One region of the Corynebacterium amycolatum genome, then DNA from elsewhere that is predicted to be linked to it. Evidence: riboswitches for the same ligand, from Rfam matches in the RefSeq annotation. Region 1 holds a riboswitch; the other holds the start of a gene.

Region 1 (15,729 bases):
TGTTCACCGGACGTGTTGGCCCAATCGCCTTGGCGACGGCCTTGGCCGCCCGCCCACGCCAGCGCGTCTACGAATATCCAGAAGAAAGGCCCTTCATTGGCTAACTCGAAATTCAACCCGTTTGCTGGTTTTGCAGATCATTTCTCCAACCAAGCCAGCTCTTCGCCTGTTGTCATCCTCGGTATGGGGCGTTTCGGACAGGCACTCGGCGAGGAGCTGGTCGCTGGCGGTATCGAGGTTCTCTGCGTAGACCATCGCGAAAAGGTGGTTCAGGAGCTGTCCTCGACCTTCGACCACGTGGTCACCGCCGACACCACCATGCCGGAGGTACTGAAGCAGCTCGGTGTCGATGAAGCCGAACGTGTTGTTATCGCCATCGGCAGTGACATTGAGGCTTCATTGCTGACCGCGTCTGCGCTGGTGGATATGGGGGCGCCCATGATTTGGGCAAAGGCCGATAACCAGGCCCACGCCAAAATCCTGGGCCAGATTGGTGTGCACCACGTCATTCGCCCGGAGGCCGACACCGGTCGTCGTATTGCGCACCTCATCGGCGGCAAGGTCCAGGACTTCCTGGAGTTCGACCGCGATTACGCAGTAGGCAAGGTCGCGCCGCCAATCCACTGCCTGGATAAGACGGTGGCGGAGATTAACCAGAGCGCACCGATTACGGTTGTCGCCGTACAAAAGCGCGGTCAGCGATTCCGCCCTGCGCTTGCCGACGACCGCATTTCCGCAGGTGATCTCCTGATTGTCTCCGGCGCTATTCGGCAGTTGGAGACATTCGCCGGAGAGTAACAGGAAGCGACGGAGTCCGTGCACGCGGGGCTCCGTCGCGATGGAAATCAACGACCAACAGTGTGGAAAGGCGGGGTCCACGCCCAGCTCAACGGGCTGCAAATGTGAAACTGTGCGAGTTTATGACGCTTTCAGGCCATTTTTGGGCCAATTTTGTCATAAACGCAGTCACTAACTCGCATTGGGGCAAAGTAGGGCTAGATAGCACATGGTGCCCACCCAGCGACACGCCGAGCGGACACACTTTTTGCCTATTAACCCACACTTTTGCTACTTAACCCACGAAACTCAGCGACCGTTCGTAACCGCAGCGCGCAGGGCACGAGCTGCCTCTTCCGGATTTTCTGCCTCGGTCAGTGCGCGAACCACCACAATGCGCTCCGCACCAGCGGCGATAACCGCATTGGCGGTCTCGGCGTTGATACCGCCAATTGCCCACCATGGCTTGACGGGGTCACTTGCGCCGCGGTCGTGTGGGCGCACAATATCGGCCACGGAATCCTGGTGGGACTCCGCTGATCCCTGTGCCCGCACTCTCCGCACCAGTGCCGCAGCTTCATGAACCATCTCGACTCCGACGGGCTGACGGTCGGGCTTCGTCGGGGTGGCATACACCGGGCCGATTACCGCGTAATCGATGCCATCGTCGGCAAGTGAGGCGGCGAACATGTCCAGATTTCGGTTGGATCGGCCGATGAGAACCTCGGGGCCAACGATCTGGCGGGCCTGCTCGGTCGTGAGGTCTTCCTGGCCCACATGCAGAATGTCTGCGCCGGTCAGCGCGGCAATGTCGGCGCGGTCATTGACGGCGAAGAGCTTGCCGTGTTCAGCGGCGACCTCGGCGAGGATCTCCACGGCGGCAATCTCGTCGCGAGTGTCGACTTTCTTGTCGCGCAGCTGGATGATGTCGGTGCCGCCTTCGTAACAGGCGTGCAGAAATTCGCGCAGATCACCGCGGGATGCACGCGAGTCGGTGCAGAGGTACAGACGGGCATCGGCAAGCAGGGCGCGTCGTGTTGTGCGAGTGGCAGCTGATGAGGCGTTCATGTCCCCATGTTAGGCGAGGTCGAGGATGCGGTGTAGTGGCGGCCATCGGGAAGTCATATGATGGGGGAGTACTACGTTCCGCGGGAGCCGTACTCGGCATCGATGAGATGCCGCTGGCTGAGAGGGCGAATAACGCCGACCGCTTTTACCTGATGCGGGTTATGCCGCCGGAGGGAGGAATGGCAGTGAATGCTGCCGCTATGGGTGCTGCCTCGATAGGTGAGGGTGGCACAGGGGATACGTCGTCAAGCGTTGTTATCGCAGGTGCGGGCATTATTGGCTTGGCGACGGCATGGAGACTACTTCGCCGGGGATTCGATGTGACCGTCCTCGATGCCGAGCCCGTTTCCGGCGCAACTTTCGCCGCAGCTGGCATGCTGGCGCCGGTGGCCGAAGTCGTGTGGGATCAGCCGACGCTGTATCCGCTGATGGTTGAGTCGGGCAAGCTCTACCGCGACTTTGCCCAGGCCATCGCTGAGGAATCAGGCCACGATGTCGGCTACATCGAGAATTCCACGTTTGTTTGTGCGGGTGATGCCGCCGACCGGCAGACCCTTAGCGAGCTCGTTGAGTTGCAGCATGACATGGGTATGGAGATCAACCGCATTACCGCCACCGAAGCGCGCCGGGCCGAGCCGGCACTGGGGCCGGGTTGTGTTGGTGCGGTGGATATTCCAGGAGATCACCAGGTCAATCCGCGTCTGCTCGCCGACGCACTGCTGACCATCCTGGGAGACCGTGTCATCCGCACCCGCGCGCAAGAGGTTATCTACGCTTCCGACCGCGCCATCGGTCTGGGCGGTGCGGACGGAAATGATTACCTCGCCGATGAGGTCGTTCTGGCTGCGGGGTTGAACACTGCCGATATCACCGGGCTGCCGGAGAATCTGAATCTGCCACTGCGCCCGGTCTATGGGGATGTGCTGCGTCTGCGTGTACCGGAGCGCCTGCGGCCGCTGGTCACCCGCACTATTCGCGGTGTGGTTCAGGGGCGTCCGGTTTATATCGTCCCGCGTGCTGACGGCACCGTCGTGCTCGGCGCTACCTCGCGTGAAGATGACCTGACCGGTGTCTCCGCCGAAGGAGTCCACCAGCTACTCCGCGACGCATACCGCCTGGTGCCCGGCATTCTCGACTGCGAAATCTACGAGATGACCGCCCGCGCCCGGCCGGGTTCCCCGGACGATGTCCCCATGATTGGCCGCGTGGCTCCAGGACTGACCGTGTCCACCGGCTACTTCCGCCACGGCATTCTGCTTACGGCTATCGGTTCCAAGCTCACCGCCGATGTCGTCGCCGGTCGAGAAAATGATAACGACCCGGCGCTTCTTTCCGCCGTCGATCCATTCCGCTTCAGCGACTAGAGGAGGCTCGCTTATGTCCACCACAACACTCAATGGCGAAGGCTACACACCGGCTGCGGGGGAGATGGTCGCAGATCTCGTCGCAAAGCACACAGGGCACGCGCTTAACGACGACGGCACCGCCGCGGACGGTACCCGCCTGGGGATTGCAGTAGCCGTGGATGGTGCGGTGATTCCGCGTGCCAAGTGGGCGACCACGCCCGTGGCAGGTGCAATCGACATCGTGACAGCAGTTCAGGGAGGCTAGAGATGACTGAGAAGTCCGCACAGGCAAATATGTCCGCACAGGAAAACGAAGCCGGGTCGACGAGCGAACTTACACGGGAACCGCTGCGCATTGGCGGGCTGGAATTGAACTCCCGTCTGATTATGGGAACTGGCGGTGCGACCAGTATGGATACGCTGGAGCGCGCGCTGGTGGCTTCGGGCACCGAGCTGACTACGGTGGCGATGCGCCGCTTTACGCCCGGCACGAAGCAGAACGTTTTTGAGATTTTGCAGCGCAACAATATCGCGGCGCTGCCGAATACCGCGGGGTGCTATACCGCTCGTGACGCGGTGTTGACTGCGCAGTTGGCCCGCGAGGCGCTGGAGACCAACCTGCTGAAGCTCGAGGTCATCGCCGACGAGGACACTCTGCTGCCGGATCCAGTTGAACTAGTTGCGGCAGCGGAGCAGCTGGTGGCTGACGACTTCGTGGTTTTCGCTTACACCAATGACGATCCGGCGCTGGCCAAGCGCCTGGAGGATCTGGGCTGTGCGGCGGTCATGCCGGCGGGCTCTCCGATTGGCACTGGCCTGGGAATTCTCAACCCACACAACATCGAGCTGATTGTTGACCGCGCGAATGTGCCCATCATCCTGGACGCGGGCATCGGCACCGCCTCCGAGGCAGCGCAGGCAATGGAGCTGGGCTGCGATGCGGTGCTGCTGGCATCCGCCGTGACACGTGCGCATGATCCGGTGGGAATGGCCACGGCGATGCGCTTCGGCGTTGAGGCGGGTCTGACTGCTCGCGAGTCCGGTCGCATTCCACGCCGCCGACTGGCTCAGGCGAGCTCGTCGTTTGAGGGAATCATCACCGAGCGCGTCAGCGGCGCACGCGAGCAGGATTCGCTGTAATGGCTGAGCAGGGGGTCAATCTATCGGATCGTGACCTGCGTCGGTACGCGCGGCATCTAACACTGCCGGGCTTTGGCGCCGAGGGGCAGCGAACTTTGCGAGCTTCCCGCGTCCTCGTTATCGGCGCTGGTGGCCTGGGATCGCCCGCGTTGTTGTACCTGGCCGGTGCAGGGGTCGGACACATCACCATTATTGACGATGACGTAGTCGACGAGTCCAACTTGCAGCGCCAGGTCATTCACCGCGAGTCTGACATTGGTCGCCCGAAGGCCGAATCCGCCGCCGATGCCGTGCGGCGCCTCGACTCCGAGGCATCGGTGACCGCAATTGTCGGCAGGTTGAGCGTCGACAATGCCGAGGAGCTCTTTGCCACTCACGATGTAGTGCTCGACGGCGCGGACAATTTCGCCACGCGCTACCTGTCCTCCGATGCTGCGGAGCTGACCGGAACACCGCTGGTCTGGGCCACGATTCTGCAGTTCGCCGGGCAGCTGTCCGTCTTCTGGCCAGGCCACGGTCCCATGCTTCGCGATCTCTACCCCGACATTCCCGACCCCGGCTCCGTACCGTCGTGCGCCGCAGGTGGTGTCCTCGGCGCAATGGTCGGACAGATTGGCTCGATGATGGTCGTCGAAGCAATCAAGGTGCTCACTGGTGTTGGCAAGGTCGGCGTTGGCAAGCTCGTGCTTATCGACGCCCTGGAGGCAACCACCCGCACACTGTCCTTTGCAGCCGACCCGGAGCGCGAACCCGTTTCCGACCTGACCGAAATTGCGCAGGTGTGCGCAGCATCGTGGTCCGAGGATGAAGAGGACCCGGCGCAGAGCGTGCGCAGCATCGGTCCCAACATGGCGCACGAGCTTCTTGCCAGGGGAGTGCCTCTCATCGATGTACGCGAACCCGATGAGCACGCGGAGGTCGCCATTGCCGGATCTGTGCTTGTGCCACTCGGTGACATTCGCAGCCGTGGGTGGGCTGCTGTGAATGAGGCACTTGCGCAGGCTGACGGTGTCGCAACTGGGGCAGAGGGAGTTCTCATTCACTGCCACTCGGGGGCCCGCTCGCAACAGGCGATTGAGCTGCTGGCCAGCGATACCGAGGCTGATGGTGTCACGCCGGAGCTCATTAACCTGGACGGGGGCATTGTGGCCTGGCAGGCGGCGGGGCAGGAGACCGTCGTGAAGCGTGGCGGAACGCACTAATTAGTAGCTGCCACCACGCTCTGTTGAACAGCTTGCCTACGCCTGCGGCTGCAGCGTTGTCGACCACAATTCGGTGCCCCGGGTGGTGAGCAGACGGACAGTCATCTCGCGTGAGTCGCCGTCGATATCGACTTCGCCGAAGTGTTGGAAATCCTGTGTGGGGTCGGCGTTGGCATTGTCCTTACCCGGTGCGTGGACGTACTCCACCTTCGGCCCGAAGGTCGGATCCATTTCGTTGGGGCCGAAAGCGCCCGCGTGGAGAGGACCGGAGACGAATTCCCAGAAGGGTGCGAAGTCAGTGAACTGTGCGCGCTCCGGGCTGTAGTGGTGAGCCGCGGTGTAGTGCACATCGGCGGTGAGCCAAACGATATTTGAAACATCCTTAATGGCGCTGAGCAGACGGGCGATTTCACGTTCACGTCCTGCAGGCGCACCGGTGGCACCATTGGATACGCTTTCTTGGTCACCATCGTCGCCGTCGGGGACGATGATTCCAAGCGGTAGGTCATTGGCAACAATCTTCCACGTTGCGCGGGAGTCCTTGAGGGAGTCGATTAACCAGTTTGTCTGCTTTTCGCCAAGGATTGGTTCTTCGGTTGTCGAGCGCGGATTATTGGAAGTGTTTTCTCCCTTGTAGCTGCGCATATCCAGGATGAAGATGTCTAGCAAAGGGCCGTAGGAAACCTTGCGGTATACGCGCCCATCAACAGCCATTTGCTGATCAAGTGGCTGCCACTCATGGAAAGCCTGGTAGGCGCGCTTGGCCAGGGTGTTGACATCGCGCTCGGTATAGCGATCATCGTCTAGGACTTCGTTGGGGTACCAGTTGTTGACTGTTTCGTGGTCATCCCACTGGACCAGCTGCGGAACCTGCGCATTGAAGGCCAAGTAGTTCTTGTCCATGAGGTTGTAGGAGTACTGGCCGCGATAATCCTCGAGGGTTTCAGCAACTTTGGATTTGGCCGGAGTGACATGGTTGTGCCACACAGTGCCGTCGGAAAGCGTGACGGATTCCTCCAGCGGACCGTCGGCGTAGCAGGTGTCGCCTGAGTGAATGAATAGGTCTGGATTGCGCTCCAGCATGGTGGAAAAGCCGGTGTAGCCACCGATCTCGTCGTTAATTCCCCAACCCTGTCCTGCGACATCGCCGGACCAGTGCAGGCGGATGTTGGATGCGCGGTTGGGGGCAGTACGGAAGGTGCCGATAACGGGATCAGAGCAGATTCCAGTATCTGCCTCTTCGAGCGTGACGCGGTAAAAGATTTCCTGTCCCGGCTCGAGACCGACGACACGTAGACGTCCGGTGCCGTCCGTGTCCGGAGTTAACAGAGAGTTGCTGCGGAATACCTTGGCATTCTGGAAGCTCTCTGTCGCGGCAGTTTCAACAACCATGTGGGCGGGGCGGTCTGAGCGAGCCCAAATTAATGCGCCGTCGCCGCGGATATCGCCACTTGCAACGCCGTGAGTGAGCTGTGGCCGAGAACGCAATAGCCCTGGGGAGGCCAGTGACGGCGAACCCGGTGTAACTGAAGCGGCAGCTCCAGAGGCATGAGCGAGCGTGACTGAAGTAGCAAGTGCGGTGGATGCGCCTAAACGTAGAGCGCTACGACGGGAAAGCTGCATGGAGTCGAACTTTAGGTTTTCCACTTTGATGTTCGGTTAAACCGGCGTGAACTCGAAGGGAAAAGTCGCAATTGCAGTACAAAGACCCGGTTATTGAGAATGGCTCCGCTTCTTTTTGTAACGTAGATAACTGACTTGGGAGGAATGTGTCTTCCGAGCTGTCTTTTAAAGACAGACAATCTAGAAGTGAAAGGCGCCGACCCCGACAATGGGATCTACAACAACGCCACAAGTAAACAAGCAAGAAAAGAAGTCGGGCGGTTTTCTTAAGAACCTGCCGACCGACCCGTTGATCTTCACGACAGCGATAGGTTTCATTGTCCTCTTTGTGGCAGTGACCGTTGTGCTGGGGGACACAGCTCGGGGTGCCTACTCGGCCGCTTCCGAATGGGTTACATCTAACCTGGGCTGGCTGTTCATCGGTGGTGTTTCTGCGAGCTTTATCTTCCTCATCGGCTTGTTCGTGTCCCGCTACGGACGCATTCAGCTTGGCGATGACGACGAAGAGCCCGAATACAGCATCGCTGAGTGGTTCGGCATGCTCTTCGCCGGTGGTACTGGCTCCATGCTGATGTTCTGGGGTGTGGCTGAACCACTCAACCACGCCTACAACCCGCCGTTCGGTCAAGAGCCGATGACCCGCGAAGCTCAGAACACTGCGATGGCATTTACCATCTACCACCTGGGTATTCACATGTGGGTCATCATGGCGCTTCCGGGGCTCGCACTGGGATACTTCATTTACAAGCGCCATCTGCCGCCACGCGTCTCCTCGATTTTCGCGCCGCTGCTCGGTGCCCGCATCTACTCATGGCCGGGCAAGCTTATCGACGCCGTTGCCATCATCGGTACGGTCGTCGGTATCGCGGTATCGGTTGGCATGGGTGCGCTGCAGATTAACTCCGGTGCTGCTCGTGTAATCGGTACCCCGGAAAACTCGATGGTGCAGCTCATTCTGATTGCCATCATTATTGTGATTGCCTCGATCTCTGTGGCACGTGGTTTGGACAAGGGCATCAAGTTGCTGTCCAATGCCAATATTTGGGCCGCCATGGGGTTGATGGTCTTCGTGCTGCTGATGGGCCCGACTTTGACGTTGCTGCGCCAGACTGTCGACACGACAGGTGTCTACTTGGATGCGTTGCCACGCGTCATGTTCTGGACTGACTCCTACGACGTCAACCCGAATTGGAAGCAGGGTGCCTGGACGGTCTTCTACTGGGCCTGGACAATCTGCTGGTCGCCATTTGTGGGCATGTTCGTCGCCCGTATTTCTCGTGGCCGTACAGTACGTCAGTTCATCGCCGGTGTGATTGCACTGCCGACAATCGTGTCAATTATGTGGTTCTCCATCTTCGGGCGTGCAGGCTTTGAATTGGAAAATGAGAATCCGGGTATTCTGACCAAACCAGTTGTCGAAGGCGGAGATCCCTCGCCGGCACTCTTTATCCTCCTGGAGCAGTACCCGCTGGCAACGCTTGTCAGCGTATTTGCGCTCTTTGTGATCATGATCTTCTTCGTCACCTCCATCGACTCCGCTGCGATGGTAATGGACATGATGTCCACCGGTGAAGAAAACAAGGCCCCGACCTTTTACCGCGTGCTGTGGGGCATCATGATCGGTGCTGTGGCAGCTTCTCTGCTGCTGATTTCTGGTGAAACTGCACTGGAAGCGCTGCAATCCGCGGTGATTGTCATTGGTGTGCCGTTCTTCTTCCTCCACTTCATCATGATGTACTCCCTGGTCAAGGGCATGAGTGATGACCACATGGCCGTGCGCAAGCCAGTCACGCGACAGTGGAGCAAGACCGACACTCCAGAGAAGTTGGAGAAGCACGAAGCCGCACCCGCACCGGGCTACGACGAAGAGGGCAATGAGCTACCACGCTTTGAGTACACCCACGATGACGAGGGACGCCTGGTTATTCAGTCCGATGTGGTCGTTGAAGGTGAGTTTGAGTCTGGCGAAAAGTCGGAATCGGAGGAGCCAGAGGAGTCGGGGACCAAGTCTGAGTCGTAGTAGAGCACGGTCGCAGTAGTGCCCGGCACTTGTGGCCACGCTATTCACCTATAGATGCACCGGAGCCTGTCCATCAGTGAGTAGCTCATCGATAGGAGCGAAGGCGAGGCCAACTACGAAAACGCCGCCCGACGGAAACCAAAAGTAGTTTCCATGGGCGGCGTCGCTGTGTTCGTCGTAAAGCGAATGTGGGTGCGTGGGTAATGCGGCGAGCTTTACTCGTGAGTGCCACGCAGATCTCGGTGGCCTTCGGCGTGCCAGTCGACATTGGTTTCATCCTTAGTGGTGACACCCACGTCGCGTTGATGCGGGACCTTCGCAATGATGTTGCGTCGAGCGCGGCCGGCGCGGAGCTGGCTTTCGATGCGCTCGGCAAGGTTGGCCAGGCCGAAGTTGATGGCGATGAGAATGATTGCCACGACGACCAGCGATGGAATCATGGCGCCGTAGTACTCGCCAAGCTGGCGACCAGAGCGGACAACCTCGACGTAGCCAATCATGTAACCCAGCGCGGAGTCCTTCAGCGCAATGACCATCTGCGAGATAATCGCCGGCAGCATTGCGGCGACTGCCTGCGGCAGCAAAATGGTGACCATCGTCTGGCGGTGGGAGAGACCCAGCGCAATCGCGGCTTCTCGCTGGCCCTTCGGCAGCGACTCGATGCCGGAGCGCAGGGTCTCGCCAATCACAGATCCGTTGTACATGGTCAGACCAAACACAACAGCGGCAAAGCCGAGGTAATTCGACGGGAACAGCTGCCAGATGGCGAACACCGAGTAGGCAAACAGCATGAGCACCAGCACCGGGATGGCGCGGAAAAACTCGACAATCACCGAGCACAGCCAGCGCACGGGTGCGATTGGGCTCAGCCTGCCGACGCCCAGGAGAGCGCCAATCACCAGCGACAGAATAATAGAGACGACAGCCGCGACAATGGTGCTGACCAGGCCGGGCAGTATGTATGTGGTCCAGGTTGTGGATTCGAGGAAGAACGACCACTTATTGGCCTCGAACTGGCCCTTGTCGGCCAGTTTCATTCCCACCCAGGCGAGGATCGCAACGGTGATTGCGGCCACGATCCAGGTGAGAATTCGGTTGAAGCGCTGAGCCTTGGGGCCTGGCGCGTCGTAAAGAACTGTTGCGCGAGTAGCCATTAGCGCTTCACCGCCCATCGCTTGCCAGCCCAGCCGAAGAACAGACCGGTCGGCAGAGTCAGAATAATAAAGCCGACAGCGATGATGCCGAAGATAATCAGGATATCGCTGGCGTAGTTTTCGGTCATGGTCTTCATCAGCAGCGACGCTTCAGCCACACCGATGACCGAAGCAATCGTGGTGTTCTTCGTCAGTGCAATCAGGGTATTGCCGAGCGGCACGATAGCGCCGCGGAATGCCTGCGGGAAGATGATGTGGCGGAAGCTCTGGCCGAAGCTTAGCCCCAGGGAGCGGGCGGCTTCGGCCTGCCCGAATGGCACAGTATTAATACCGGCACGCAGGGACTCCGCGACAAAGCACGAGGTGTAGGCAACAAAAGCCAGCACCGCCAGGCGGAAGTTCTGCTTGACAATAAAGGAGTCATTCTCCGCAGCCAGCAGCAGGCCCAAGTTGTAGTAGAGGCCCATCGAGGCCAGCAGGACAATCAACGTCAGCGGCGTATTGCGGACGATGTTGATGTACCAGGTCGACAGGGTACGCAGGATTCCCACGGGGCTCACACGCATGGCGGTGAGAAGCGTGCCAAAGATCAGGGAACCAATTGCCGAGGCAATCGTCAGTTTGATGGTCACCCAGAAAGCCGGCAGCAGTTCCGGCCCCATTTCACTCCATAGTTCTGGATTCATTGTTTGCTCGCACCCCTTCCTACTTCTTCTCTACGAACGACAAATCGCCGATTGCTGGCTTTTCGTCGAGCTCGAACTTGTCGCCCAAGTGCTTCTTTACAATCTTCTGAAGTTCACCGGTGTCGTACAGCGACTCCAGCGCCTCGTTGATGGCCTCACGGCTGGCATCATCGCCCTTGGGTAGGCCGATGCCGTAGTACTCGTTGGTCCAGTAGGAGCCATCGGGGTTACGCAGCTCAACCACGCGGAAGTCATCGCCGAAGCGTTTCTTGTAGCGCTGGGCGAAGCCCGCGAGAATGGTCGCATCGGTGGTCAGGGCATCGACGACACCCTGCTTCACACCTTCGGCGCATGCGGCGTAGGTATCGAACTCCTGCAGCTGCACCTCCGGCAGAGCGTCCTTGACCTTCTGTGCTGGGGTGGAACCGGAAACAGAACACAGGCGAGTGCCCGGGGCGACGTCGTCAAGCCCCTGGATGCCCTCGGAACCGCGCACCAACAGTGCCTGGTGCGTGACCAGGTACGGGCCGGCGAAGTCGACGGCAGCCAGGCGGCCAGCGTTGATGGAGTAGGTGGCGGCAATCATGTTGACCTCGCCGTTGTTAATTAGCGTCTCGCGCTGAGCGGACGGGGTCTCGCGCCACTCCATCTCGGGCACATTCCAACCGTTCTTGTTGGCGATGTACTCGATGACGTAGCGGGAGACATCTGTGTCGACGCCCGCGAAATCGCGATCCGGGGTGCGCTCACCGAGACCCGGCTGGTCAAACTTCGTGCCCAACGTCACGTGCCCGGCCTCGATATCGGCCAGCAGGTTTCGGGGCCCGCCGCTACCGCAAGCCACGAGGCTCATTGTCGTGGCAACAGCTACGACAGCCGCTGCAACTCGCTTGCCGACGACGCCTCGGCGGCTCTGGTTGCGACTGAGTCCCCGGCCTCCTCGTAATAGTGAAAGCTTCATGGTGACCAGCCCCGCCTAGTGCCCGACGATCTTGGCCAAGAAGTCCTTGGCGCGATCGCTCTGCGGGTTGGTGAAGAAGGTCTCCGGGTCGGTGTCTTCGACAATGGACCCCTCGGCCATGAACAGGATGCGGTCGGCCACGCGGCGGGCGAAGCTCATCTCGTGGGTGACGCAGACCATGGTCATGCCGCCCTTGGCCAGGTCGGTCATGACATCGAGGACCTCGTTAATCATTTCTGGGTCGAGCGCGGAGGTGGGCTCGTCGAAAAGCATGACCTTCGGGTCCATGGCCAGGGCGCGGGCGATGGCGACGCGCTGCTGCTGGCCGCCGGAGAGCTGTGCCGGGTACTTGTCGGCCTGTTCCGCAATGCCGACACGGGCGAGCAGCTTGTCCGCACGCTCGCGGGCCTCGGCTTTGGAGATCTTGCGGACCTTCAGCGGGGCCAGCGTGACGTTGTCCCGAATGGTCATGTGGCTGAAGAGGTTGAACTGCTGGAAGACCATGCCAACCTCAGCGCGCAGGCGGGTGAGTTCCTTGCCCTCTTCGGGAAGAAGCTTGCCGTTGATGCGAATTTCGCCACTGTCGATGGTTTCCAGGCGGTTGATGGTTCGACACAGGGTGGACTTACCGGAGCCGGAGGGGCCGAGGATGACTACGACCTGACCAGCTGGGATTTCTAGGTTGATATCACGCAAAGCGTGGTAGTCGCCGTAGTACTTGTTCACCCCGGCAATCGAAATCATGCTCTGTGGTGTGGATGATTCAGTCATGGGGGAAAGTATAGGTGATGCACCACACATAACAGTTACCGGTGTTCCTTGTCCGATATTCACCTGTGAAAAGTGACTGCACGCCAATTAATAGTGACTGCACACCAGTTAGTTCTGAATATTTACGTGATGGCGCTGCGCAACAGGCTTGCGGCCATGTACGAACCAGTAGAAAACGGCCGCGAGAACCACCACAGCCGCCAGGCCTGCGTACATCTTGTCGAAGCCAATCGTGGCAGCTACCGAGCCCAACACGATTGGGCCGAGGCCGATGCCTGCGTCGACAAGTAAGAGCAGCGTCGAGATACCCGTGCCCAACTTGTGCGCCGGCGCCAGGTGCACGGAGATGGTCTGGCACGCCGGCATCAGCGTGCCGTAGCCCAGGCCGCAGAGCGCGCCAGCGGCGATGACGTGCCAGTCAGCGGTTGCGAAAGCCAGAACAAGCAGTGAGATGGTGAAGCACACCAGGCCGATGGCAATTACCGGGTTGTCGCCGCGGCGATCCTGTAGGCGTCCCAGCGAGAAGCGTGCTGCCATCATCGCCACCGCATAGGCGATGAAGAAGAAGCTGGCGCCCCTAGTCAGGCCGCCCAGCTGCGAGTATCGGTTCAAAAACGTAATCACGCCCGCATACGCCAGGCCGATGAGCAGCATGAACAGGCCAATCGGCACCACTCTCGGCGTCATGATGTCATCGAAGGAAAATGTGCGCTTCGTCTCGCTTGCCGACGAATCCTCGGTGGCCTCGGCCTTGGTTTCCGCAGTGGCGGGCCCGTTGTGTTGTGGCAGAACGAGTGCCAGCACCAGTCCGACAATGGACAGGCCGAGGGCTGTGGCAAAGAGGACGCTGTAGCCGACCGAGCCAATAAGGGCTAGGCCGAGAGCTGGGCCAATCGCGGTGGCCAGGGTGGTGCCGAGCGAGATGTAGCCAGTTCCCTCTGCGCGGCGCGAAGCCGGAATAGCGGTCTGGGCGGCGGCCATCACGGCGGTGGAAGCTAATGCGTAGGTCAGGCCGTGGATGATGCGGATTGCAATCAGGACCGGCAGGGATGCGGCCCAAATGTAGGCGGCACAGGCTGCCACGATGACAGCGAGCGAGCCAAGCATGATTCTGCGACCACCGAAGGTGTCCACCAAGTAGCCGGAAAAGAGACGCGCGATGGTGGCGCCGACCACGAAAGAACTGGCAGCGAAGCCACCGGCGGCATCTGAGGCGGAGAAGCGCTGGACGGCGTAGAGCGCCATGACTGTGATTGAAAGGTAGAACACCAGGTACATGCTGAAGTTAATCAGCCAGCTGATGATGAACGCGGGGGAGAAGAGCTTGTCTTGCCCGTGCTGCTCGTCCTGCTCGTTCTGTCTGCGCCTGTTCTGCGTGGTCGTATGCGTTGTCATGCTGAAAATACGGTCTCTTTTCCCGTTTGAAAACGATCGTGGAATTAGTGCTGTGGCAAAACTGCTTCCCGGCATTTGTATCGTGCAAAAATGCAGTTAGGGGTCGAATTATAACAATTGGTTTGTATGATGCAAACGCGCTTTTTCGGTCTTAACCCCATCCGCGGCGCGCTAGAATAGGAGCTGTTCAGCAAACAGATACATCTCACAGGCCCATTAAAGGACCGACATATAGGCGACAAGAGGATTGACTGCCATCGTGCGAAACGACGACCTAGCCGCGCTCGTTTACGAGAACATGCTGCTATCCCGGGTTAGCTCCAGTGGCTACCGACCACATCGCAAGGACATCCTGTTGGATCGCTCCGCCGCAGCACTACTGGCACGACTGGAAGCGCAGCCGGATATGACAGTCGCCGAGCTTTCCGATGCGCTGGGGCTGGACATTTCTACGGTGCACCGCCAGCTGGCCGCCGCCATGCGGCAGGGGTATATCGCGAAGAGACCCGCGCCGTCGTCAAGCGCGAAGGTGCATAGCGCGACCGACAAGGGGCTAGAGCTGCTGCACCGGGAAATCGAGGCGCGTAAGAAAACCGTCGATGACATTACGCACGATTGGGAGGACTCGGAGCTCGTGGAGTTCGTGCGATTGATGCGCAAATTCAACGAAGGCGTGGAAGAAATGCGTGGTCATCCATGGCCTAGATAACCGCGGATGCCGGGGTCATGGAATACTTGAGGGCGTGGCTGAGAAAAAGAAGATTGCAAACGTCCTTGCTAACCGATACGCCTCTGCGACTCTGGCGGAGTTGTGGAGCCCTGAGTACAAGATCATCCTCGAGCGCAAGCTCTGGATTGCAGTTTTGAAGGCCCAGGTCGCCCGCGGAATTGAGGTTCCGGAGGGCACTATCGAGGCGTATGAGAAGGTTATCGACCAGGTTGACCTCGACTCCATTGCCGCCCGTGAGCGTATTACTCGCCACGATGTGAAGGCCCGCATTGAAGAGTTCTGTGAACTGGCTGGCACCGAGCACATTCACAAGGGAATGACCTCGCGTGACCTGACTGAAAACGTCGAGCAGCTGCAGGTACTGGAGTCGTTGAAGGTTGTGCGTGACAAGGCTGTCGCTGTTGCTGCTCGCACCGCCGAGAAGGCCGCGGAGTACCAGTCGCTGGTCATGGCGGGTCGTTCCCACAACGTCGCCGCGCAGGCAACTACTCTGGGCAAGCGCTTCGCCTCCGCTGCGGACGAGATGCTGCTGGGTATCGAGCGCGTAGAAGACCTGATCTCCCGCTACCCGCTGCGCGGCATCAAGGGCCCGATGGGCACCGCCCAGGACATGCTGGATCTGCTTGACGGTGACGAGTCCGCACTGGCCTCCCTGGAAAACGAAATCGCTGCAGGCCTCGGCTTCGACCGCGTCTTTGACTCCGTCGGACAGGTTTACCCGCGCACCCTCGACTTCGACGCTCTGTCCGCGCTGGTCGAGCTCGGTGCAGGGCCGGCATCGCTGGCCACCACCATCCGCCTGATGGCCGGCAATGAGACCGTCACCGAGGGCTTCAAGGAAGGCCAGGTCGGCTCA
Region 2 (15,729 bases), 1.2 Mb from region 1:
GGGCATGCGCTCCATCTCATCCGGGCCGACGTCGTAGCCCTGCGAGACCTCTGCGGTAATAATCTTTCCGGTCGGGCCTTCCTCAATGCGTGGATTACGGACGACCACATGAACCAGACTGAACTTCGCGGTGATGTGAACTTCTCCGCGGTAGCTCTCCCCTTCGGCATCGCTGTTGTCATTGTCGCGGGTAAATGAGACAACACCGGCCTCAGGCTCTAGGGCACCATTCTTGGCAGTGACCCCACCACCCAGTGCGCCGAATACCTTCTCCAGCGCAGACACAGAAATGACTAAATCCTCGCTGGAGGGAGCCGGGGCATTCTTGCCCGGAGCATCGGAATAATTCAACGGGATGTAGATTTCCTCGGCCTCATTAATGGAGCCTGCCGCCGGGTAGACGTAAATACCCCAGTTATCACCGGCAGGAGTCTCCGGCGGGTCAACAACAATGCGGGCCTCAAAACTGCCGTCATCCGCCATCGGGGTAGCCTGACGAGCGATAGAACGTCGCATGTCGACGCCCTGGTTCGGTATTGCCTCGAGAGTTCCAACCGGAGTGACCCAAGCAATGTTGTCGTGCGGATGTTTCCGCGACGAGGACGGAGCACCTTCACTTGGCTTCCAGGAGTCTGGGAACGCACTGTAGAGAACGTAAACACCATTGGGCACACCCGGAGGAATTGGAAGCGGGTAACCACCACGGTTGGCCGACGGATTGAAACCACTACCGCGAACGATAAGAACATCGCCGCGATGAACCGTGGCACCTTCAGCTGGTGTGCCGTCCTCAAAAGTGACAGTAACTTCCGGGGATTCGACATACTTCGGATCCTGCGGCTGGAAGTTCTCCGCTGGATTAATCACATTGGGAAAGTTGTCTGGCACGATTGGCTTCGCAGTTTCAGCCATTGCTGGGGACACAAACACCGAAAGGACCATGGCGCCGGACAGCGAAACCGCAGTAACACCTCTGCGCGCACTCTGCCTCACCGGTCGACGCTTGCCTTCTCCAACGGGCGATGATTCGGAGCCGGACGAAAGGCGAGTTTCGTGAGCATCCGCAAGATGGCGGTGGGAATGATCGAAAGTCAGGAACTTCAGACTGTGCATACAAGCAATGTACACCTGTATATTAGGCTCACCTAACCTATTTATTAAGGCGCGCCTTATCCACCCCCGTTTGAGTCTCAGCGCTGGGATTGGAAGAAATGGCTGAGGGCAAAAGAAAACCGCGGCCAAGCCCAATAGAGCTCGACCGCGGTTTGCTTCAGCAGCTTTGAGACAACCAATTACTCCGCGGTAATCGGCAGGTAGACGCGACCACCCTGATCAGCGAACTCCTGGGACTTCTCAGCCATGCCGGCCTCGATAGCTTCAACGGAGTCCAGGCCGTGTTCCTTCGCGTAGTCCTGCACATCCTTGGAAATACGCATGGAGCAGAACTTCGGACCACACATGGAACAGAAATGCGCGGTCTTTGCCGGCTCTGCGGGCAGGGTCTCATCGTGGTAATCCAGCGCAGTGTCCGGATCCAGAGCCAGTGCAAACTGGTCATGCCAACGGAACTCGAAACGGGCCTTCGACAGCGCGTCGTCACGCTCCTGAGCGCGCGGCAGCCCCTTTGCCAGGTCAGCGGCGTGCGCGGAAATCTTGTAAGTAATCACGCCGACCTTGACGTCGTCGCGGTTCGGCAGACCCAGGTGCTCCTTCGGCGTGACGTAGCAGAGCATGGCGGTACCAGCCTGCGCAATGATTGCCGCGCCGATAGCCGACGTGATGTGGTCATAGCCCGGCGCGATGTCGGTTGCCAGCGGGCCGAGGGTGTAGAACGGAGCTTCCTCACACCACTCCTCTTCCCACTTCACGTTGTCAGCGATCTTGTGCATCGGAACGTGGCCTGGGCCTTCGATCATGACCTGGCAGCCGCGGGACTTGGCGATCCTGGTCAGCTCGCCGAGGGTCCGCAGCTCAGCCAGCTGGGCCTCATCGTTAGCGTCGGCAATGGAGCCCGGACGTAGGCCGTCACCGAGGGAGAACGTGACATCGTACTGTGCCAGAATGTCGCACAGCTCAGCGAAGCGCGTATAGAGGAAGCTCTCCTGGTGATGCGCGAGGCACCATGCGGCCATAATCGAACCACCGCGGGAGACAATGCCGGTAACGCGGTTGGCGGCCAGTGGCACGTAGCGCAGCAGCACACCCGCGTGAACGGTCATGTAGTCCACGCCCTGTTCACACTGCTCAATGATGGTTTCGCGGTAGATTTCCCAGGTCAGCTTGGCCGGGTCACCCTTAACCTTCTCCAGCGCCTGGTAAATCGGCACCGTACCAACCGGCACCGGGGAGTTACGCAGAATCCACTCGCGGGTTTCGTGAATGTCCTTACCGGTGGACAGATCCATGATGGTGTCCGCGCCCCAACGGGTCGCCCACACCATCTTCTCCACCTCTTCGGAGATGGACGAAGTCACAGCCGAGTTACCAATGTTGGCGTTGATTTTGGTGGCAAAGCGCTTGCCAATAATCATCGGCTCGGTCTCCGGGTGCTTGTGGTTGGCCGGAATCACGGCACGCCCCGCAGCAACCTCTTCGCGAACAACTTCCGGATCCACATTTTCACGAGCGGCAATGAACGCCATCTCCGGGGTGACAATTCCCGCACGAGCCCATGCCAGCTGCGTCTTGACCTTCGGGGCCTCCTCAGAGCCTGCAACCGCCGGCACCGCCGGAGCCTTCGGCCACGAGTCACGAGTCTTAGCCAACCCCTCCTTCAGGTTCAGTTCCGGGTTTTCCTCGGTGTAAATACCCGAGGTGTCGTATGCATCGAAGTGAGTGCCGTCCGTCAGATTGATTCGACGGACTGGAACGCGCAGGTTCGCCTCACCGAAATCGTTGCTGAACGCAACCTCGTCGTAATGCTTGTTGCTGCGGTAAATCGGGCCAGTTGTAACCTCGCCCTCTTTCGGCGGAGCGGATACAGATACACGTGCGGCCATGAAGCAACACATCCCTTTCCTACGCTGGTATTACCCAGATTCAGGTTCGTCCGGTCGACGCTCGATCCCTAGCGTCCTCTCAGTGCCGGAATTTCGGTTGGCACTCCCGTGGTTTTGTAATGCGCCTCATAGTCTAACCAATCGTTCGGATTACTTCGGTTATTACACCCATGCTGTCCACCAACGCTTAACGACGTCCCGGGGAACGCACCCCAAAGGTGCAGGTGGTGGCTACGCAGAGGCGTCGTTTTGCACGGCGACCGCGTTGTCCACACCCCCTAAAAGTTATCCACAGCCGGTCTATTTTTCGGCTTCTCAGCAAGCGCAATTGCGACCGCGGTGTTATATCTTTCTCACACAAATTCTTTGGGGAGGGAAAATTGAAAAAGGCGACTACTGCCGCCCTACTGTCAGCACTTCTATGGGGAATAACGGGGACTAGTTGCGCATCGACCGAGGCATCCGTCGAGGACGTTCAACCTGTCGGCGACAATGCGACAACCATGACTACTGACTCGGGCGTGACGTTACCTGCGGGTGTGCTTCCACCCAACAATCCGCCGGAGCCCGGTGATGCTCCACTTGGTCCCGATGGGCACTACAACTACGACGCACCTGAATTCGTACTGACCAATCCGTGTGATGACCCTGCGATTATGGGGCGTTTAGACAGGCTGGGGTTCCGGGAGCAGACGTACATGGAGGGCCGAATCGAAGGAAATAAACAGATTGGCTGCGTTATTGAATCCGATGCTTCCGGCCTGCTGAGCATCTGGCATGCTGCGGTCGCTCACTCACAACTCGAACGCTACAGTGCCGAGCCTTTGGCTCATCACGAAGGGATTTTCAATTGGGTGACATTCACTCAAATCAATCCGCTCGGAAGTTCCGCCTGTATTGCTTCTGTCGAAACAGAACAAGGAGCTCTCGGATTCGTTATCGACACAACCGGACAAGATAGCCCTGACCCACAGCACCGGCTGTGCGCTCCAGTAAATGAGCTGTTAATTGATTATTTGGGGGAAGAATCATGATGCATGCCGTAATTCCAACAATCGACTCTGCAATTCAGAAGTTCCATTCCACGAATTTGCTGGCAAATAATGCCATCCATATCCAGCCAAACTTGGCCGGCTACTCACAGGTTCCGTCACTCCAGCTGGTGGCGACAGAACACAGTCTCGCAATTTCCGGCAGCTCAGGAAGCTCTGCTGCCATCGGATTGTCTCTGGGCAAACAGCTCACGTGGGCGCAAACAAATCTCGCTGACTTCCGTCGCGTGATCACTGAGCACGAGTCCACCATGAATCGGATTCTTCGAAGCATTAACCCATTCAATGGTGACGGCGCTTCCCTTGCCGAAGTAGCGCGCACAAGCGGTGTATTTCAGCGTCGGCCGATGTTTGAAGCTGGAAGTCTCACTTTCGCGCCAGTCACTCTTTCCGCGGAACTTGGTCTCGATGCGAAGTCCCTACTATCCATGTTTTCCTCAACAAACGACGGTGCCGTAGCCGAGGCAATCGCCTACTGGAATAACTTCGCCGACACTATGACCACGTTGGCCAGCAATCTAACCTCCATCTCATCCGGCTTGGTGTCGAGCAACAGCGGTGCTGTCTTCTCTGCTGCGGACTCAACAATGAAAGGTCTGGCCGCACGCGCTACCAGCATCGCCACCGCATCTGAGGTCATGGCCGGGCACCTTGCCGTATTGCCATCTGTGAAGGCGATGGCCGTCAATGCACTATCAGCGATCGAAGCCGAGTCCAAAGCACTCCCAAACCCTGGCGCGCAAAAGGCTTTTGAACAGGCCGAGGTAGCAGCCTTTCTCTCTGGTCCGTATACCGCACAACTACAGACCGCTATTCCCCGAATTCCTAACCTGGTTTCTGCCGATGCGGGAAGTGGTGTGACCGCCGAGGTGTCCGTTGGAGCCACAGTCGCCGGACGTTCTGGAACTAGCCAGTTCAGCCTTTCGCCTGCGGGGATGGCTGGAAGCATGCAGGCCGCCAGCGCACCAGTTGGTGCCACCTCAACTGTTCCGGATTCTCCGACACCGCAATCCACAACCGCGAGCCCTTCCGCTCCTTCGCACTTGCAACCGAGCGCTTCGACTTTGTCGAACCCTACTAATCCGTCTGCTACCCCTGTGCACCCCGCATCACCTAGCAGCCCAACGAGCTCCACAATCTCGCCAACATCCCCGACCGGTAAATCAGCTATGGCTCAACCGAATGCGGCGAATCCAGCCATGGTCGCTCCTTCGGGGGCGAGCACCCCACTTCAACGCTCATCACCGCAAGGAGTTTCGCCTTACGGAGTTCACGGCAACCGGCCGGCTGGCTCCCTCGGTGCAGGACGCACTGCGGGACTCACACCAGCGGGCAATATCCCGGCACTGCCGTATTCTGGAAACTCAAGCCCCCGTCCCCCGGCCTCGGGATTTCCGGCTTCGAGTCCCGGTCGTATGCCAGCGCCGACAGCGGGTCGCGGGATGGGAACCGGCTTGGGTCCCGGGGTCGCTGGTTCTGCCTTGCCAACCGTCTCGAATAGCTCTGGACAGCGCGGAAGTGGATTGATGAATTCCCTAATCAGTGCGCGCAACAGTACTGCTACCGGAGCTACGGGTGCTGCTGGCGGAACCGCGGGCGCCGCTGCTGGAAACCGTGGCGCAGGGGCTTTCGCGGCCACCACTGCGGGCAGCCGTGGTGGATTGCTCCAAAAGGGTTCCGCACCGTCGGCACGCAAACTGACAAACGTGGCCACGATCAGGGATAACGATGCTGGCGCTTTCGAGCAGAACGAATACCAGAAGGAGCTTTTCGGGGATGCACCCATTACTATCCCGGCGGTGATTGGCCACAACGTCCGAGCGTAAAGTCAGCGCGTAAGCCTCCGAGCATAAAGTCAGCGCGTTCATGCTGACTTTTACCCGCTCGGGCGCCACGGGGGATCGAACGGCGTCCGTGAATTCGCACCTCAACAACGCCTGCAACTTAGACACTTTTTCACCGGCTCCTTGGGCGGGATCGGCTTACTTTTCTTGAAGTTTTAGGTCTAAATCAGCACCCTTTAGAGGTTGTAACTAAACCGAACGTTCGTTACAGTTACTGGAATGACAAGTACTGACCACGCCGCTTCCACGAGGGCTAATCCGCCCACTTCAGTCACCCACAGGTGGATCTTCCTCGCTATCATCAGCGCCGGCCTACTACTCATCGGCATAGATAACTCGGTGCTCTACACTGCTCTGCCGGTTCTGCGCGAGCAGCTCCACACAACCGAGTTAGAGGGCCTGTGGATCATCAACGCCTACCCACTGGTGATCTCCGCACTCCTCCTCGGCACAGGCACCCTGGGCGACCGCATCGGTCACCGCAAGATGTTTCTTGTGGGCCTGACAATTTTTGGCTTCTCTTCCCTGGCCGCGGCCTTTGCGCCGCACGCCTGGGCGCTGGTCATCGCCCGCGGCTGTCTAGGACTGGGCGCCGCGACCATGATGCCGGCGACCCTCGCACTGCTACGTGAGACCTTCCACCACCCTCGTGAACTTGCCACAGCTATTGGCATTTGGTCTGCCACGGCAACACTGGGTGCCGCCGCTGGCCCCGTCGTTGGCGGTTTCTTATTGGAGCACTTCTGGTGGGGCTCAATCTTCCTTATCAATATCCCTGTAGTAGTTTTCGCAATCATTGGCACGCTGATTTTTGCTCCGCCGAATCAGCCCAACCCAGCCAAGCGCTGGGATTTTCTCACCAGCCTCTACGCGATGCTGGCCATGCTGGGCCTGGTCTCGCTCATTAAGGAACTCGCTGGTCATCACTCCTCCACCGTCATCGTCGCGGCTATCGCCTGCGGGCTAGTGGGCGCGGTACTGTTTCAGCGTCGTCAGGCACGTCTCACTGAACCCCTCATCGACTTCTCCGTCTTCCGTTCGCGGATGTTTTCCGGTGGCGTGCTGGCAGCCGCGCTTGCCATGTTTGTCCTGGCAGGCGCCGAATTGATGACGACGCAGCGCTTCCAGATTTCCGTCGGATACACACCACTCGATGCGGGCTTGCTAGTTGCCACCGCGGCACTGGCGTCCTTGCCAGTTGGTGTCATCGGCGGCATGGTGCTGCATCGAGTGGGTTTCCGCACACTCATCACCGGCGGATTCCTCCTCAACGCCATCGGCCTGGCAGGCATGTACTACGGTGTTTCCTCGGGCAATTTCCCGCTCATGATCGCAGGACTGATACTGCTCGGCGCGGGCGCAGGTTCTGTGATGTCGGTGTCGTCGACCGCGATTATCGGCTCAGCCCCAAGGTCAAAGGCCGGCATGGCGGCGGCGATGGAATCCGTGTCCTACGAATTTGGCACACTGATCACCGTCGCAATCACAGGCAGCCTCCTACCCATGTTCTACGCCTTGTTCACGCCTGTCGACGCCAGCATCTCACTCACCGATGCACTTCACACGCCAGCGCTTAACGACGGCGCCCGCGCCGGCCTCGACAGTTCCTACCTGGCCATTTTGATTATGCTGGCTGTCGTTGCTGTCATTGCAGCGATTGCGACTGCGGTGGCATTCCGCGGCAACCCGAAGGAGACTGAATATGCGCACGAGTAAGCGCACTGCCATTCTCGACACAATCGTTGAGATTATCGAGACAAACGGCTTTTCCGAGGTCACCTACGAAAATGTCGCAACTCAATGCGGAATGAGTAAATCAGGGTTGATTTACCACTTCCCCTCCCGCGAAGACATGATTCGCAGCGTCCATGAGCACATGGCGCAGTTATGGGAAGAGGAGCTTATCGAAGCCGCGGGTGGGCCTGCGGAGGAGGTATCCCCCGCCAACCGCCTACGCGCAAACCTCCAGGTCTCGCTGGAGACAGCAACAAGGGCCGAGCTACTCATGTCCATCGACTCTGCCGCCGAACCGGAGCTGCGCGAGATCTGGACGCGCCTTTTGCGCCGGTGGAATCCGCCGGTAGAATAGATTGCCACCGATGAGGAAGCCTGCATGGCCTACGTTGTCCAAATGATTTCCGATGGACTCTGGGCCAACGACTATCTCAACGGCAATCAGCTCACGAAAGCACAGCGTAAGGCAATCGCCGAGGCCGCGGCAAAGCTGATTCCAGAGTCGATGGAGTAGCCAGCTCTAAACGCCCTTGCGCTGAACGTCCTTGAGCTCGGAGTCAGTAGCCAGGCCGTAGTTAGCACCCTCATAGACGGCCTTTGCTCGACTCGTTCCGCCGAGCACATACTCACTAAAGGACAGCACCAGCGAGCCAAGCACATTCTTAGACGGATCATCCAGGTAGGTGCCGTGGTAGGAACCGGTGACTACCGCTTCCCAGGCGGGCCCTTCAGCATCGCGGTAACCACGTCGATCCGCATCAAAAGGAACGATGTCCTCGTGCTCCGCAATGGCCACCAGGCTTGGAATCTCCGGCGGTGTGGAGATTAGTCCAGCGTCGGAAGGCCCTGGGGTGATGGCGACCAGACCGCGGGTGACCATATCGATACCCGCAGCCTGGAAGGCTTTATCCATCCTGTTGTTCAGGAAGATTGCGGAGCCACCACCCGCAGAGTGCCCGACCAACATCGTGCGGGAGAAATCGATCTTGCCTGCAAGTGGTGTGGACTCGTCCTCATTGGCCGCTGCGGCAACCGAAGCTGCCAGCACCATCTGTGGCGCGAACCAGTTGGTGAAGTTGTAGCCAAGAGCCACGACGTATCCGTGGCTTGCATAGAGTCGCGCTTGCGCGTCGTACATACCCGGCTCAGTACCAATGCCAGGGCTGAGAACCATCAGTGGCGCAGACTCCATGGAGTCAATATCCGCCGGGTAGATAAGCTGCGCGCCAACTGGGGAGGCGTTGGCCGATTCTGGCAGTACGTCATAACAGCCGGTGGTGCCGTGGAGACCGTGGAGGTCCCGCAGTACGCGGTTATAGATGGTGTAGACGACACCATCACATGGCATTGCTTCGCGGGTTGCGGCAACTGGATGGGAGCCCATCGCTCCGAACTCCTTGCGCAGCTGCCCCGCCTCTGGGGCGAACGGCTCGGTGATATGGCCACTTTCGCCACCGGAGATGACACGGTTCACGCCACCCATGACATCCACCAGACCACCGCCAATTTTGTCCACGGTTTCCGAGTTCTGGTAGTCAATAGTGCTTTCGCGTGCAGTGATGTCCGGTAGCTGACCAATGCGCGGTGCCGCCTGCGCTGGCACCTGTCCGCTGAGAACTACACCAGCTGCGAGCGAGAGAGCAACCACCTTCGAGAACGTACGCCCCTGCCCTCGGCGGGATGCCAACACGGTCTTTCCGGCGGCACTTAGTGAACCAATCATCGTTTTCCTTAACTCTTGCCAAAAACCTTGGAATACAAATCTACCTAATGCGTAACGACGTACGTAAAGACAGAAATATCCTCCCCCATACTTCACCCCTCAAACAATCATTCAGGCCGCTACAAATGTTCACTCTCGCTCAAAATTAACACCCTCACCCCCATTTCCTACCCCCTTTGCAAGAGTGTGCAAATTCAGAAAACCCACCTCACCACCGTTACCCACATATTTTTATTACCTTTTTCCACAAACGCCTCCGCTGCCTCCCCACCAGCGCATACCTTATTGGCACCAAGGAGAAAGCGGCCACGCCCACACTCACTGTTAACCGACAACCGAGTGCGCATGGCCCTTAATAAAACCCCCGAACAGAAAAGAACTCCCACAATGAGAATCGGCATCCCTTTAGAACCCGATCCCCAGCAAACAATTGTGGCTGCGACCCCGGAAACCGTCGGCAAACTCGTCAAGCTTGGCTACGAGGTCGCCGTGCAGGCTGACGCCGGCCTGGCTGCAAAGTTCACCAACGCGGACTACGAATCCGCCGGTGCCACCATTGTCGACGAGTCTGTCTGGCACAGCGATATCGTCGTAACGCTCGACACTCCGCCGGAGCAGTTCCGTGCACTGCTTAACGACGGTGCCATGCTGATTAGCCGACTTGCACCAGGCCGTAACGAAGAGCTGGTCGAAGAGCTCGCGCACTGCAACATCACTGCCCTTGCTATGGATGCAGTTCCCCGCATTTCCCGGGCACAGTCGATGGACGTGCTGTCGTCGATGGCCAACATCGGCGGCTACCGCGCAGTAGTCGAAGCGGCTTCTGCATATGGTCGCCTTTTCACTGGTCAGGTGACTGCCGCAGGCAAGATGCCACCAGCTACCGTTTACGTCATCGGCGCTGGTGTCGGCGGACTTGCCGCAATCGGTACCGCCAACTCTATGGGCGCGATTGTCAAGGCAACAGACCTGCGCCCTGAAGCCGGTGAACAGGTCGAATCGATGGGTGCAGAGTTCATCCCGATTCCGGCTGCCACTGAGAAGTCCGAAGATGGCTATGCCAAGGAAATGACCAATGATCAGGCTGCCGCTGCCGCGAAGCTCTACTCCGAGCAGTCCGCGCAAGCTGACATTGTCATCACCACCGCGAATATCCCGGGCCGCCGCTCTCCGCTGCTGCTGACTGCTGCCGATGTTGCAGCTATGAAGCCAGGCAGCGTCATCGTCGACATGGCTGCCGCCGGTGGCGGTAACTGCGAGGTGACCGTTCCAGGCAAGACTATTGTCACTGACAACGGGGTGACCATCATCGGTTACACCGACCTTGCAGGACGTCTGCCCGCACAGGCATCGTCGCTGTACGGCCAGAACATTTTCAACCTGTTCAAGCTGATTACGCCAGAAAAGGATGGCTCTCCAGTTCTCAATCTCGAGGACGAGATTATCCGTGGCATCACGGTGACAAAGGCTCGCCCACAGAATGGTGCCGGCGCTACCGGAGCTGAGATTCTCTGGCCACCACCGCCAATCAAGGTCGCTGTCACCCCTGCTGCCCCGCTGCAGGAACAGCAGGCTCAGCAGGCTGCATTAGAAGAGAATGCGCCGGAGAAGGTTTCTTTCATGGGATCGGGCCTGGGCTCGAAGATTGCTCTGGGTCTGACGGCACTGCTGGCAATTGTGGTTATGCTCAGCGCGCCGCACAGCGTGAGCGCCAACTTCATGGTTCTCACCTTGGCTATCGTGCTTGGCTTCTACGTGATCTCCGCGGTTACGCCACGCCTGCACACACCGCTGATGTCTGAGACCAACGCGATTTCCGGCATTGTTCTGGTGGGTGCGATTCTCCAGGTGGGAAGCTCCAACCTGCTGGTTTCCGGTCTCGCGTTCGCGGCCATCGTGGTCAGCTCCATCAATATCTTCGGCGGTTTCGCCGTCACCGACCGCATGCTTGGCATGTTCGTGAAAGAGGAGGCATAAAGTCTAATGGCTAGCATTGATACTGCTTCGCTTCTGGACTGGACCTACCGCCTGTCCAACGTCGGCTACATTGTCGCCGCTGTCCTGTTCCTCTCTGCCCTCTCGGGCCTGTCTAAGCCGGAGACCGCTCGCCGCGGAAACGCCTTCGGTATTGCCGGCATGGCTGTCGCCGTTGTCATTGCCATCTTTCAGGCACTCGTCACCGCTGACACCAAGCCGGATACTCACTTCTCCCCGCTGATTACCCTGATTCTCATCGCTGTCGCTATCGGCATCGGTGGTGTCATCGGTATCACCCGCGCACGCAGCGTTGCCATGACTGGTATGCCGCAGCTGATTGCACTGTTCAACGGTCTGGTTGGACTCGGCGCTATCTTCATCGGCTTCAACTCGTACATCTTCGCCGAAGATGTTGACACCGATGCCCTGAAGTTCCACTTCGGCGAGGTCTACATTGGCGTCTTCATCGGCGCTGTGACCTTCACTGGTTCCATCGTCGCTGGCCTGAAGCTGTCTGAGAAGATCAAGGGCTCGCCGCTGCTACTGCCGGGCCGCAATGCTCTGAACATTGCCATTCTGGTGGTCACTCTGGTTCTCCTGGCTGTCTTCATCGCAACCGGCACCGAGGGCGGCGCCATCGCATGGGCATGCATGGTTGCTGTGACTGCTTTGGGCCTGTTTTTGGGCTGGCACTTGGTCATCGCCATCGGTGGCGGCGACATGCCGGTTGTCGTGTCCATCATGAACTCGTACTCCGGTTGGGCCGCTGCTTTCACCGGCCTCATGCTTGGCAACCCGCTGCTCATCATCACCGGTGCGCTGGTTGGTTCCTCCGGCGCCTACCTGTCGTACATCATGTGTGAGGCCATGAACCGCTCCTTTGCAAACGTTATTCTGGGTGGCTTTGGCTCCGAGGCTTCGTCGGCAAGCGCTGTGGAAGGCTCCCACACTGAGGTCAACCACGAGGACACTGCAGAAATCCTGCGCAACGCGGACAAGATTCTCATTGCTCCGGGCTACGGTATGGCTGTGGCACAGGCTCAGTACGCCGTCGCCGATCTGGTACGCAATTTGCGTGCCGACGGTAAGGAAGTGGTCTTCGGTATCCACCCAGTCGCTGGCCGCCTGCCGGGTCACATGAACGTGCTGTTGGCAGAGGCCAAGGTTCCCTACGACATCGTGCTGGAGCTGGACGAGGTCAACGATGACTTCGCTGATGTGGATGTCACCCTGGTCATCGGTGCAAATGACACCGTCAACCCGATGGCAGAGCAGCCGGGCTCCCCGATTGCGGGTATGCCGGTACTGAAGGTGTGGGAATCTGAGCGCGTGATTGTTCTCAAGCGGTCGATGGGTTCGGGCTACTCGGGCGTGCAGAACCCGCTGTTCTTCAACGAAAACACCGACATGCTTATCGGCGATGCGAAGGCGAGCATCGACTCCCTGAATCGCATCCTGGCGGATTCGAAGGTCACCGCTTAAACCCGAAGTAAGCAACGCCGTACAAACCGGAGCCTAGGCGATTAGTTCCTAGGCTTCGCCACGGGCTGCATCACGAACCATGGTGATGTGCTCAATGCCGGCTTCCATGAAGGTCTCCCCGACCTCATGGAAGCCGGCTTTTGCGTACACAGCCTTCGCCTGCGTCTGGGCATGAAGAATCAGCCCCGTATCCGGGTGGTCAGCGATGACCTGCTGCAGCAGTTTCGAGGACAACCCCCTACCCCGGCTCGCAGCATCGACGACAACTCGGCCGATGGTGCGCGGGTAGCTCGACGAGTACTCATCGAGCGTGTCAATTACACGCAAGTACGCGATAATCTTGCGGGAGTCGTTGTCGTCGCGGATGAAATAGTGCTCTGCGGTATCTTCCAGGTCGCGCCAATCCATTTCCGGCTCCTCACAGGACTGCTCAAGATAGAACACGTCGGTACGCAGCGCCGAGATGGCATACGCATCGGTCGCACTGAGGTCGGAAAAAGAAGCTCTCTCAATCATGGTGGCTGATTTTACTGCGAAGTGCTGTGCGACTCTGACAGCTGGCAGACTTTGTGGCGCACCATCGCGCAGGATGACGCCGCAGACCTATGCCGCCCGCACCCGGCGGAATTTTACCTTCGCGCCGGGCACCAATTGCCCAGCTCTCGACAATGACGGCTCCGTCAGCACACCAATGACCGGATATCCACCCGTCGCCGGATGATCAGGACCGAAAATAATCGGCTGCCCCGATGCGGGCACTTGTATCGCACCGGGAACCATTCCCTCGCTGGCCAACTCATGGGTGACCTGGCGCTCAAGAGTAGTCCCACTCAGCCGAAGTCCGACGCGGTTGGCCTCTTGCGTCACGGTCCATGTCTCGTGAAAGAAATCACTGACACTTTCCGACGTAAACCAGTCCGCCCGAGGCCCAGGAACAACATCAAGACGGGCAGCCTCGCTCGACCAATGAGGAGCGGGATAAATTGCGATTGACGAACCCGTCGAATACTCCGGGTCGCCGACTGGCAAGACCTGACCAGCCTGCAAAGGCGCTGGACCGAGCTTGCCAAGCGTATCGTATGACCGCGACCCCAACACTTCCGCGACATCGATGCCCCCTCGAATCGCGACGTATCCACGAAGACCCGCATCGAAGGTACCAAGCCTCACAATCGCCTTCGCCCCGACCACAATTCGGCTATTCATCGAGGTTTTGATGACCTTGCCATCCTGCTCGACGGTCACCTCACCGTGGGCTCCTGCAAAGGAGATAATTGCCCCCTCCGCTACTTGGAACTCCAACCCGCCGACGACGCATTCGAGCACAGCGAGGTTTTCTTCGTTGACAACCATCCGGTTAGCAGCTGCCGCGGACTCGCGGTCGAACGCACCGGAGGTACTCACCCCCAAGCTCCCTTGCCCAGCACGGCCCCAATCCTGAATAGTCGTCAAAATACCGGGTCGAATAATCTCGATAGAATTCTTCATCTCTTCCGCACCCTTTTTCTACGCCGCACTCGCCGTAGAAGTCGCCTCAAATTGAACCTCAGCCCCGGGCTCAAGCAGCGCCGGATTGAGCCGATTTAAGTCCCACATCTCCACATCTGTATGCCCCAAGAGTTGCCAGCCACCGGGCGAATCGATGGGATACACACCTGCGAATTGGCCTGCAAGTCCGACAGAGCCCTTGGGAACTCGGGTGCGCGGCGTCGCAAGGCGGGGAATATCAAGCGGCTCTGGCCATCCCTGACCGCTCCCCCGCACCATGTAATAAAAGCCCGGCGCAAATCCACCGAACGCGGCCGTCCAAGGGCGCTCGCAGTGCCAATCAATTAACGCTTGGGGGCTCATCCCAAGGCTTTGTGCCAAGGATTCAAGGTCCGCGCCGTCATAGTGAACGGGAATCGTCACTGTCTTTCGCTTGTCGACGGTGTGCCTCTGCGTATTGTTGCCCTGCAGCGCGGTTTCGACTGCGCTGAGGTATCGACGAGCCGGCCCGCGAAAGCGAAGTAGGAGCGTTTGGGCTGCGGGTACCCTGTCAACGAGTCCCTCGATCTCAGCCGCCGCAGAGTGTGCACGAAGTACCTTCGCCAACGGATTGGCCGATGATGAATAGTCGATAAGCAGCGCATTTGTTCCCATAGGGCGAATCTCGGCCATGGCGGTGCTGATCCTTTCTTTCTTGCGAGGTTGAAAAACTGCGGTCGATAAGACCGGTGTACGAGTCCGCGCTATACGTGGGCAGCGACGGTAACTCCCGCGTCGACGAGACCTTGGCGAATCCTACGGGACAGTTCGACCGCGCCAGGGGTGTCTCCGTGCAAACAAATAGAGTTAGCCTGCACGGTCAACAGTGAACCGTCGTAAGCGGCGATTGGTTCCCCACTGGCCATTGCAATGACACGTTTGACGGCGGCATCGGGGTCTGCAATGACCGAGCCCGCGAGCGCTCGGGAAACTAGCGTTCCGTCGGAGTTGTATGCGCGGTCAGCAAAAGCTTCCCGAATCACAGGGAGGTCCGCATCGAGGCTGAGCCGTTCGATGACCGACCCCGGCTGCGCCATAATGGCAAGCCCATCTCCGCAGGTGGAGCGAGCGAGCAGGAGCGCCTCCACCACTGCAGTGGCCTGATTTTCGTCCACTGCGATGCGGTTATAGAGGGCACCGTGGGGTTTGACGTAGGAAACTTCGGTACCCACCGCCCGTGCACATGCCGATAGGGCACCAATCTGGTATACAGTTTCGGCTCGCAATTCTCGATGTGAGTAGTCCATGCGACGTCGTCCGAATCCGGCGAGATCGCGGTAGGCGACGTGTGCGCCGATGCGAATTCCGCGCGCGGCAGCTGCCTCACAGGTCTCCATCATGACGCTAGCGTCACCCGCGTGATACCCGCAAGCAACATTCGCACTGGTCAC

Evidence for each region. A riboswitch is a leader RNA that binds a small molecule or an ion and turns the genes downstream of it on or off. The one in region 1 is predicted to bind thiamine pyrophosphate.
Region 2: it holds a riboswitch for thiamine pyrophosphate, as region 1 does, so the genes downstream of both, thiC (phosphomethylpyrimidine synthase ThiC) here and thiO (glycine oxidase ThiO) in region 1, are expected to answer to the same signal.

What each region holds. Positions count from the first base shown of each region.
Region 1 is NZ_CP069513.1:1,047,375-1,063,103, forward strand. Features, by position in the region: gene I6J19_RS04585 (TrkH family potassium uptake protein) at 1-104, shown strand, start outside; gene I6J19_RS04590 (potassium channel family protein) at 97-798, shown strand; gene I6J19_RS04595 (thiamine phosphate synthase) at 1,087-1,845, opposite strand; TPP riboswitch at 1,916-2,038, shown strand; gene thiO (glycine oxidase ThiO) at 2,025-3,209, shown strand; gene thiS (sulfur carrier protein ThiS) at 3,223-3,456, shown strand; gene I6J19_RS04610 (thiazole synthase) at 3,486-4,331, shown strand; gene I6J19_RS04615 (ThiF family adenylyltransferase) at 4,331-5,533, shown strand; gene I6J19_RS04620 (alkaline phosphatase D family protein) at 5,570-7,156, opposite strand; gene I6J19_RS04625 (BCCT family transporter) at 7,365-9,176, shown strand; gene I6J19_RS04630 (amino acid ABC transporter permease) at 9,392-10,330, opposite strand; gene I6J19_RS04635 (amino acid ABC transporter permease) at 10,330-11,016, opposite strand; gene I6J19_RS04640 (glutamate ABC transporter substrate-binding protein) at 11,036-11,977, opposite strand; gene I6J19_RS04645 (amino acid ABC transporter ATP-binding protein) at 11,993-12,721, opposite strand; gene I6J19_RS04650 (MFS transporter) at 12,857-14,143, opposite strand; gene I6J19_RS04655 (MarR family winged helix-turn-helix transcriptional regulator) at 14,403-14,852, shown strand; gene purB (adenylosuccinate lyase) at 14,887-15,729, shown strand, end outside.
Region 2 is NZ_CP069513.1:2,352,739-2,368,467, forward strand. Features, by position in the region: gene I6J19_RS10295 (HtaA protein) at 1-912, opposite strand, end outside; gene thiC (phosphomethylpyrimidine synthase ThiC) at 1,293-2,999, opposite strand; TPP riboswitch at 2,998-3,119, opposite strand; gene I6J19_RS10305 (hypothetical protein) at 3,503-4,033, shown strand; gene I6J19_RS10310 (hypothetical protein) at 4,030-5,877, shown strand; gene I6J19_RS10315 (MFS transporter) at 6,115-7,611, shown strand; gene I6J19_RS10320 (TetR/AcrR family transcriptional regulator) at 7,598-7,984, shown strand; gene I6J19_RS10965 (hypothetical protein) at 8,009-8,143, shown strand; gene I6J19_RS10325 (alpha/beta hydrolase) at 8,150-9,352, opposite strand; gene I6J19_RS10330 (Re/Si-specific NAD(P)(+) transhydrogenase subunit alpha) at 9,740-11,329, shown strand; gene I6J19_RS10335 (NAD(P)(+) transhydrogenase (Re/Si-specific) subunit beta) at 11,336-12,811, shown strand; gene I6J19_RS10340 (GNAT family N-acetyltransferase) at 12,860-13,327, opposite strand; gene I6J19_RS10345 (5-oxoprolinase subunit C family protein) at 13,415-14,299, opposite strand; gene I6J19_RS10350 (5-oxoprolinase subunit B family protein) at 14,318-14,971, opposite strand; gene I6J19_RS10355 (LamB/YcsF family protein) at 15,043-15,729, opposite strand, start outside.